3 regions of the Cupriavidus nantongensis genome follow, and region 2 is predicted to be linked to each of the others. Evidence: predicted binding sites of a transcription regulator. Region 2 holds the regulator's gene; each other region holds the start of a gene.
The links. The regulator HrcA, encoded in region 2, represses chaperone genes, less so after heat shock. The targets are predictions, from matches to a motif close to TTAGCACTCNNNNNNNNNGAGTGCTAA.
Positions count from the first base shown of each region.

Region 1 (3,276 bases), 810 kb from region 2:
ATTACTTCAAGTTCGTGCCGCAGGTCTGACCTGCGCCTTGCGCGCGCCCCGGCTGCGGCATCTTGCCGCGCCGGCGCGAGCCCGGCAGCATGATCGGCGATACTGCATGCTGTTTCCTTCCCATTCCCGACCCGTCCCCTGCATGCCACGCCTCAGCTCCGCTTCCGGCCTGTTTGCCGCCTTCCGCCGCTTTTCCCTGCTGGCCGCGCTGGCCCTGGCCGTCGCCGCGTGCGGACAGCAGAAGGCGTCGTTCCGCAATGTCGATATCACCGGCGCCGCCGACTTCGGCAAGGACTTCTCGCTGACCGACCATACCGGCAAGGTGCGCACGCTGGCCGACTACAAGGGCAAGGCGGTGGTGATGTTCTTCGGCTACACCCACTGCCCGGACGTCTGCCCCACCACCATGGCCGAGCTGAAAGCGGTGATGGAGAAGCTGGGGCCGGACGCGGACCGCGTGCAGGTGCTGTTCGTCACGGTCGACCCGGAACGCGATACGCAGGCGCTGCTGGCGCAATACGTGCCTGCCTTCGATCCCCGCTTCGTCGGGCTGCGCCCGGCCGACGAGGCCGCGCTGCAGAAGCTGGCCAAGGACTTCAAGGTGTTCTACGCCAAGGTGCCGGGCAGCTCACCCAACAACTACACCGTCGATCACTCGGCCGGCAGCTATGTGTTCGATCCGCAGGGCAAGCTGCGGCTGTTTATCCGCCACGGCCAGGGTCCGGAGCCCATCGCGCACGACCTGAAACAGCTGTTGTCCTGATGCAGCCGGGGCGAAGGGTGCGGCATAACGTCGCACCAACGCTCCGCGGGCAACAAAAAAGGCCGGTCCATGGACCGGCCTTTTGCATGGTTGCGGTGAGGATCAGGCGAATGCCTGCAGCGCGCCCTTCATCTTCTTCATCGCCGCCGCCTCGATCTGGCGGATGCGCTCGGCCGACACGCCGAACTCGTCGGCCAGCTCATGCAGCGTGGCGCCGCCCGAGCCGTCGTCCTCGACGTTGAGCCAGCGTGCCTCGATGATGCGGCGGCTGCGTTCGTCGAGCTTGCCCAGCGCTTCTTCCAGCCCCTCGACCTGCATCCGGTCGTGGCGCTTGGCTTCCATCACGCGGGTCGGCTCGTTGTGGTTGTCGGCCAGGTAGGCGATGGGGGCGAATTCCTCTTCGCCGTCGTCGACCTGCCCTTCGAGCGCCAGGTCGCCGCCCGACAGGCGGGTTTCCATCTCCATCACTTCTTCGGGCTTGACGTTCAGCTCGCGCGCGACGGCCTCGACCTGTTCCGGCGTAAAGGTGTGGCCGCCCTGCTTGTGGCTGCGCAGGTTGAAGAACAGCTTGCGCTGGGCCTTGGTGGTGGCCACCTTGACCATGCGCCAGTTCTTCAGCACGTATTCATGGATTTCGGCCTTGATCCAGTGCATCGCGTACGACACCAGCCGCACGCCCTGGTCCGGATCGAAACGCTTCACCGCCTTCATCAGCCCGATATTGCCTTCCTGGATCAGGTCGGCGTGGGGCAGGCCGTAGCCGAGGTACTGGCGGGCGATCGACACCACCAGCCGCAGGTGCGACATCACCAGGCGGCGCGCCGCGTCGACGGAATCGTGGTCGCGCAGTTCGCGCGCGAGGCGTTGCTCTTCCTCTGCGGTCAGCAGCGGAATACGGTGGACAGCCTGGATATAGCTGTCGAGGTTGCCCACGGTCGCCGGAAAGGTCAGCGCAAAGCTGCCCGTGTTCCGGGGCACCGTCGGCAGACGGTTATTCAGGGTTTGGTCGGCAGACAAGACTGCGTTCACTCAATGGCTCCTTTCGCGTCCGGCGGTTTGGTTGCCGGTGCGCCGCGGTCCCTGGGGAATCGGCGGCACTGCAACACATCTTAGCACTCTGGCCGGGTGAGTGCTAATTGGAGTTCCGATGGCCTTGATAGTTCCCGGGTATCGCTTCATCTAATCGAATAGCCAGGGAGATCGTAAAGAGACGGCAACGATACCGCTGCCACCGGGCACTGTAGTTAGAGCGCAGGCTGCCACCGGGGTTCTGCCCGGCGCTGCAATGCTCTGTTCCAGCAGCGGCTACACTCGACCGGCGGGCGGCGCACTGGCATGCTTGCGAGCCTCTCTTATCGGATCGGAGGATTTATGTCTGCTATCGAACACTTGCTCAAGCCGCATGTGCGCGACCTGGGCGATTTCACCGTGCGCCGGCTGCTGCCGGCCGCGGCAACCCAGACCGTCGGGCCGTTTATCTTCTTTGACCATATGGGACCGGTGCAGCTGCCGCCCGGCCAGGGCGCCGATGTGCGCCCGCATCCTCATATCGGCCTGGCCACGGTCACCTACCTGTTCGAGGGCGAGATCATCCATCGCGACAGCCTTGGCAGCGACCAGGCGATCCGCCCCGGCGACGTCAACTGGATGACCGCCGGCCATGGCATCGTGCACTCGGAGCGTTCGCCCCAGCATGTGCGCCCGGAGGGCGCGCGCCTGCATGGCATCCAGACCTGGGTCGCGCTGCCGCAGCAGCACGAGGGCGCCGAGCCGTCGTTCTTCCACCATCCCGCGGCGACGCTGCCGCGTATCGAGCGGCCCGGCCTGCGCATGGTGGTGATTGCCGGCGATGCGTTCGGCCAGACCTCGCCGGTCAAGGTCTTCAGCCGCACGCTGTACGTGGCGATCGAGCTGGACGCGGGCGCCAGCGTGGAGATTCCCGCCGACCACGCCGAGCGCGGCATCTATCCGGTCGACGGCGCGGTCTCGCTCGACGGCGAGCCGCTGCCGGCCGAGCACATGGTGGTGCTGACGCCGGGCCAGCCGGCAACGCTGACGGCGACGGCGCCGTCGCGGGTGATGCTGCTGGGCGGCGACCCGACCGACGGCCACCGCTTTATCTACTGGAATTTCGTCGCCAGCAGCAAGCTGGCGATCGAGGCCGCGGCCCAGCGCTGGGAGGACGACCAGTTCCCGCACGTGCCGGGCGAGACCGAGCGCATTCCGCTGCCCCCGCGCAAGCCCTGACGGTTGTCGCCAGGCCGGCTCAGACCGGGCTGGCCCAGGTCACGCGCGTGCCCTGGCGCAGGCATTCGCGGATGGCCTCGATCTGGATGGTGATGGGCGCCGGCACCGGCACCGCGCCATCGAGCACGCGCCGGATCCAGGCCACGGTCAGGCCGGCATCGCTGCCCGGCGGCAGCTCCGGCACGTCGCCGATCGAGCCTCCGGCCTGGCCCACCAGCGTCTGCTGGTGGCCTTCATGCAGCCAGTCGATGCGGCCGCTGCGCCGG
Region 1 is NZ_CP014844.1:637,915-641,190, forward strand. It holds gene cyoE (heme o synthase) at 1-29, shown strand, start outside; gene A2G96_RS02895 (SCO family protein) at 143-763, shown strand; gene rpoH (RNA polymerase sigma factor RpoH) at 866-1,792, opposite strand; gene A2G96_RS02905 (pirin family protein) at 2,135-3,010, shown strand; gene ybiB (DNA-binding protein YbiB) at 3,030-3,276, opposite strand, start outside.
Region 1: rpoH (RNA polymerase sigma factor RpoH) is a predicted target of HrcA. The motif match lies at 1,873-1,899, and genes of this name have one in related genera.

Region 2 (3,276 bases):
CGCCATCGCCGCTACCCACGGCGCGGCATCGTTCATGCATGGAATGAAATGGAAATCCTTGCCGCCCGCGACCTTGAACTCAGTCTGGCCTTCCATGGCGATTTCTTCCAGCGTTTCGATGCAGTCGGCCGGAAAGCCCGGGCAGAACACGTCGACGCGCCCGGCGCCGACCTTGCCCAGTTCCGCCAGCGTGGGCGCGGTATAGGGCTGCAGCCACTCGGCCTTGCCGAAGCGCGACTGGAACGTCACCTGGTACTGCCCCGGCTGCAGGCCCAGTGCCTCGCCCAGCAGGCGGCCGGTCTTCACGCACTCGCAGTGGTAGGGATCGCCCAGTTCCAGCGTGCGCCGCGGCACGCCGTGGAACGACAGGATCAGCTTGTCGCCCCGGCCGAAATCCGGCATGCCATGCTGGGCCCAGTACGCGCCGACCTGCTGCTGCAGCGCCGCGATATACGCTGGATGGTCATGGAAATGCTTGACCAGCCGCAGCTCCGGCTGGTTGCGCCACTGGCCCATCACCCGGAACACTTCGTCGAAAGCGGTGGCCGTGGTGGTGCCCGAGTACTGCGGATACATCGGCAGCACCAGCACCTGCTCGCAACCCTGGCGGCGCAGCGCTTCCATCACCGAGGCGATCGACGGGTTGCCGTAGCGCATCGCGCACGCCACCGTCACGTCGTGGCCGTTCTGGTGCAGCAGCCGCTGCAGCGCGTGCGCCTGGCGCTCGCTGTAGACCAGCAGCGGCGAGCCCGTCATATGGGCCTCGCGCAGCCAGATCGATTCGTACTTGAGCGCCGACGCGCGCGAGCGCAGCGGCAGGATCACGCCGTACAGCAGCGGCAGCCACGCCGCGCGCGGGATCTCGACCACGCGCGGATCGGACAGGAATTGCTTCAGGTAGCGCCCCACCGCCTTGGGCGTGGGGGCATCGGGGGTGCCCAGGTTGACCAGCAGGATCGCCGTGCGCGGCGCCTGGCCGTGCTGGTAGGCCGGTTCGGGAGAAAACGTCATGTCGCTTCCGGGGTGGCGCGATGCCGGGACGGGGCGGGCCCGGCGGGGATGGTGCCGCCGCTCAGAGCGGAACGCCGGACCACTAGTTCTGGCTCAGCGCGCTCGACAGCAGCCGCGCGGTAATGTCGACGATCGGGATCACGCGCTCGTAGGCCATGCGCGTGGGGCCGATCACCCCCAGCGTGCCGACGATCTGCCCGTCGACCTCGTACGGCGCGGTGATCACCGCCATGTCTTCGATCGGCACCAGCTGGCTTTCGCCGCCGATAAAGATCTGCACGCCCTGCGCATGGCTGGACACGTCCAGCAGCTGCAGCAGGCTGGTCTTGTGCTCGAACACGTCGAACAGCCTCCGCAGCTTGTCCATGCTCGAAGCCAGGTCGTCGACTTCGAGCAGCTTGCGCTCGCCGCTGATATAGACGTGGTCGTCGTCCTCGTCCTCGGCGGTGCTGCCGGCCTCGACCGCGGCCTGCATCAGCTGCGACATGTCGCGGCGCAGGTCCTGCAGCTCAAGCCGCAAGTGGCTGCGCACGGTGTCGAAGCTCATGCCGGCATAGTGCGAGTTGAAGAAATTGGCGGCCTCGATCAGCTGCGCCGGCGTGTAGGGGAGTTCGGTCTGGATGATGCGGTTCTGCACGTCGCCCTCGGGGCTGACGATGATCAGCAGGATGCGCTTGTCCGACAGCCGCATGAACTCGATCTGCCGGAACGCCTGCGCGCGGCGCGGCGTCATCACCACGCCGGCAAAGTGCGACAGGTTGGACAGCGTGCGCGCCGCCGCGGTGATCATCCGCTGCGGGCCCAGCTGCTGGCCGCCCAGCTGGTCCTGGATCTGCCCGGTCAGCTCGGCCAGGTCGGCGTTGCGCTCGAGCGGCTTGGCGGTCAGCATCGAGTCGACGAACAGCCGGTAGCCGCGCGGCGTCGGGATGCGGCCTGCCGACGTGTGCGGGCTGGCGATAAAACCCATTTCCTCGAGATCGGACATCACATTGCGTATCGTCGCCGGCGACAGGTCCAGCCCCGAGTACTTGGACAGGGTGCGGGAACCGACCGGCTGGCCCTCGGCAATGTAGCGCTCGATCAGGGTCTTGAGCAGCGTTTTGGAACGTTCATCCATGATGCCCCGATTTTACGCAAGTTTTGGACCTTCTGGCGGACCGGCCCGATGTGCCGCCAGATGGGCTGTCGGATGGGCCGCCGGCGCCTGCTGACAACGGTCACGGCGGTATGGTCTAATCCCGGCATGTCCGCCCCAGCCAAAGCCAGCGCCGTGCGCACTCCATTCAAGACCGTCGCCCTGGTGGGCAGGTACTCCACCGCCGGCATCGAAGGGCCGCTGGAAGAGATCGCCTCCTATATCCTGCGCAACGGCCAGGATGTGGTGTTCGAGCGCGAGACCGCGCTGGCCACCGGGCTGACCGCCTACCCCGCCCTGTCCGCCGAAGAGATCGGCACGCAGGCCGACGTCGCCGTGGTGCTGGGCGGCGACGGCACGCTGCTGGGCATCGCGCGCCAGCTGGCCGGTTATGACGTGCCCCTGATCGGCGTCAACCACGGGCGGCTCGGCTTCATGACCGATATCGCGCTGGAAGACGCGCACACCGTGCTGCCCGACATGCTCGACGGCCGCTACGAGTCCGAGACCAGGCTGCTGCTGGCCTCGCGCGTGGTGCGCGACGACATGGACATCTTCTCCGCGCTTGCGCTTAACGATGTGGTGGTGAACCGCTCCGGCATCTCCGGCATGGTCGAGCTGGCGGTTTCGGTCGACGGCCACTTCATGTACAACCAGCGTTCCGACGGCCTGATCGTGTCGACCGCGACGGGCTCGACGGCCTACGCGCTGTCGGCCGGCGGGCCGATCCTGCATCCCACGCTGTCGGGCGTGGTGCTGGTGCCGATCGCCCCGCATGCGCTGTCGAACCGGCCGATCGTGCTGCCGCACGACGCCGAGGTCACGATCGAGGTGGCGAGCGCGCGCGACGCCAGCGTCAACTTCGACATGCAGTCGCTGACCTCGCTGCTGCCGGGCGACCGCATCGTGGTGCGGCGCTCGCACAAGACCATCAACCTGCTGCACCCGGTGGGCTACAACTACTACGCCACGCTGCGCAAGAAGCTGCACTGGCACGAATACCCGTCCGAAGACAACCGCCTCTGAGCGCCATCCAGCCGCCCCTCAGCCCGAGCCCGACCGTTCATCGGACCGACCACCCTTCTCCGCCACGATGCTGCGCAGCCTGTCCATCCGTGATTTCGTCATCG
Region 2 is NZ_CP014844.1:1,452,831-1,456,106, reverse strand. It holds gene hemH (ferrochelatase) at 1-1,011, opposite strand, end outside; gene hrcA (heat-inducible transcriptional repressor HrcA) at 1,094-2,128, opposite strand; gene A2G96_RS06685 (NAD kinase) at 2,255-3,172, shown strand; gene recN (DNA repair protein RecN) at 3,240-3,276, shown strand, end outside.

Region 3 (3,276 bases), 430 kb from region 2:
GCGGGTGACCTTGGTCGGGTCCAGCACGCCCATTTCGACCAGGTCGCCGTACTCGCCCGAAGCGGCGTTGTAGCCGTAGTTGCCCTTGCCTTCGATCACCTTGGCAACGACCACCGAAGCTTCTTCACCGGCGTTCAGCACGATCTGGCGCAGCGGCTCTTCCATCGCGCGCAGCACGATCTTGATACCGGCGTTCTGGTCGGCGTTGTCGCCTTGCAGGGCCGAGATCGCGGCGCGGGCGCGCAGCAGGGCAACACCACCGCCGGGGACGATGCCTTCTTCCACCGCAGCGCGGGTGGCGTGCAGGGCGTCTTCCACGCGGGCCTTCTTTTCCTTCATTTCGACTTCGGTGGCAGCACCAACCTTGATCACGGCAACACCGCCGGCCAGCTTGGCCACGCGCTCTTGCAGCTTTTCACGGTCGTAGTCCGAGGTCGCTTCTTCGATCTGGGCGCGGATCTGCTTCACGCGGCCTTCGATGCCAGCAGCGTCACCGGCGCCATCGATGATGATGGTGTTTTCCTTGCCGATCTCGATGCGCTTGGCCTGGCCCAGGTCGTTCAGGGTCGCCTTTTCCAGCGTCAGGCCGACTTCCTCGGCGATCACGGTGCCGCCGGTCAGGATGGCGATGTCTTCCAGCATGGCCTTGCGGCGGTCGCCGAAGCCCGGGGCCTTGACGGCGGCGGTCTTCAGGATGCCACGGATGTTGTTGACCACCAAGGTCGCCAGGGCTTCGCCCTCGACGTCTTCAGCGATGATCAGCAGCGGACGGCCGGCCTTGGCCACTTGCTCCAGCACCGGCAGCAGGTCGCGGATGTTGCTGATCTTCTTGTCGAACAGCAGCACGAACGGGTTGTCCAGGGCAACAACCTGCTTTTCCGGGTTGTTGATGAAGTACGGCGACAGGTAGCCGCGGTCGAACTGCATGCCTTCCACGACTTCCAGCTCGTCGGCCAGCGACTTGCCGTCTTCGACGGTGATCACGCCTTCCTTGCCGACCTTGTCCATGGCTTCGGCGATGCGCTCGCCGATCGAGGCGTCGCTGTTGGCCGAGATCGCGCCAACCTGGGCGATTTCCTTGCTGGTGGTGGTGGGCTTGCTGATCTTCTTCAGCTCTTCTACGGCGGCGCCGACAGCCTTGTCGATGCCGCGCTTCAGGTCCATCGGGTTCATGCCGGCGGCAACGAACTTCATGCCTTCGCGCACGATCGACTGGGCCAGCACGGTTGCGGTGGTGGTACCGTCACCGGCGTTGTCGCTGGTCTTGGAAGCCACTTCCTTGACCATCTGGGCGCCCATGTTCTGCAACTTGTCCTTCAGCTCGATTTCCTTGGCCACGGACACGCCGTCCTTGGTCACGGTCGGGCCGCCGAAGCTGCGCTCCAGCACCACGTTGCGGCCCTTCGGGCCCAGCGTCACCTTGACTGCGTTGGCGAGGATGTTCACGCCTTCGACCATCTTGGCACGGGCGGCGTCGCCGAACACTACGTCTTTTGCTGCCATGTTCTGAATCTCCTGAAATCTGTACGGGTGGGGCTACAAGTAACGGATTACTTGTTGACCACGGCCATGATGTCTTCTTCGCGCATGACCAGCAGTTCCTGGCCATCCACCTTCACGCCCTGGCCGGCATACTTGCCGAACAGCACGCGATCGCCGACCTTGACGTCCAGGGCGATGTTGTTGCCCTTGTCATCCTTCTTGCCGGGACCGATTGCCAGCACTTCGCCTTGATCGGGCTTCTCGGCAGCGTTGTCGGGAATCACGATACCGGACGCGGTCTTGGTTTCGTTGTCCAGACGCTTCACGATCACGCGGTCGTGCAGAGGACGCAGATTCATACGGACTCCTAGATACAAAGTGAGTTTTTGATCACAAATCGGCCGGCTACCGAGGCAACGGCCGTCAGAAATGTTCAGGTGTCGCAGAGGCTGTTAGCACTCACCCCTGACGAGTGCTAATTATAGGGACGGGGTAGGGGCATTTCAAGACTGGCGCTGGATGCGGGTTTTCCCGGAGGACGGGCGCAGCGCACATGGAGATCCGGCGCCGAGGATGGCGCCGGTTGCCGATGGCTGGCGTGATGCTATTTGGCGCTCTTCACCGTCGTGTACGCGGTAATCAGGTTCCGGTAGTCGGGAATATGGTTGGAGAACAAGGTCCCCAGCCCCTCGATGTCGTTGCGCCAGTCGCGATGAAGCTCGCAGGCAACGCCGAACCAAGTCATCAGCTGGGCGCCGGCCTCGGCCATGCGGTGCCACGCGGATTCGCGCGTCACCTCATTGAAGGTACCGGATGCATCGGTCACCACGAACACATCGTAGCCCTCTTCGATCGCCGACAATGCCGGAAACGCCACGCAGACTTCTGTCACCACCCCGGCGATCAGCAGTTGCTTCTTGCCGGTTGCCTTCACCGCCTTGACGAAGTCTTCGTTGTCCCACGCATTGATCTGCCCGGGGCGCGGAATAAACGGCGCATCGGGGAACATGGCCTTGAGCTCCGGCACCAGCGGCCCGTTGGGTCCGTCCTCGAAGCTGGTGGTCAGGATCGTCGGCAGCTTGAAATACTTGGCCAGATCCGCCATGGCGAGAACGTTGTTCTTGAACTTGTCCGGCTCGATGTCGCGCACCAGCGACAGCAGGCCGGCCTGATGATCCACCATCAGCACCGCTGCCTGGCTCTTGTCCAGACGCTTGTAGGTCTTGCTCATCTTCCGCTCCTGTGAATGCGCGTCCGGTTTCGTTGGACACGCGTGGTGAAAATCCTGTGCAATCGGCATTGCCTACGGGCTCCTACTCGACCTTTACCCCCGACAACGCCACCACCTTGCGCATCTGCTGCGTCTGCGTTTCGATATAGCGGGCAAACTGTTCCGGAGTCAGCTTCATCGGCACCATTCCCTGCGCCGCAAAGTGCTTCTCCACGAAATCCTGTTCGTCGAGGATCTCGCGGATGGTGGCATTGAGCTTGTCGACCACTGCGCGCGGCACCTTGGCCGGCGCCAGCACGCCGTAGACCGCCGAGATGTTCATCTCCTTGTAGCCGGCCTCTTCGAAGGTCGGAACCTGCGGCAATGCGCGCGTGCGCTTGTCGCCGCTGACTGCCAGCACCTTGAGTTTCTTCGCCGCGACGAAGCTCTGGATTGTCGGCAGCGCCGGGAAGGTCATCAGGATCTGCCCGCCGACCACATCGGCCACCGCGGGCGCCGAGCCCTTGTACGGCACGTGCACGAGGTCCGTGCCGGCCAGCTTGTTGAACAGCGCGCCCATCAGG
Region 3 is NZ_CP014844.1:1,022,437-1,025,712, reverse strand. It holds gene groL (chaperonin GroEL) at 1-1,503, opposite strand, end outside; gene groES (co-chaperone GroES) at 1,551-1,841, opposite strand; gene ycaC (isochorismate family cysteine hydrolase YcaC) at 2,087-2,713, opposite strand; gene A2G96_RS04640 (Bug family tripartite tricarboxylate transporter substrate binding protein) at 2,796-3,276, opposite strand, start outside.
Region 3: groES (co-chaperone GroES) is a predicted target of HrcA. The motif match lies at 1,935-1,961, and genes of this name have one in related genera.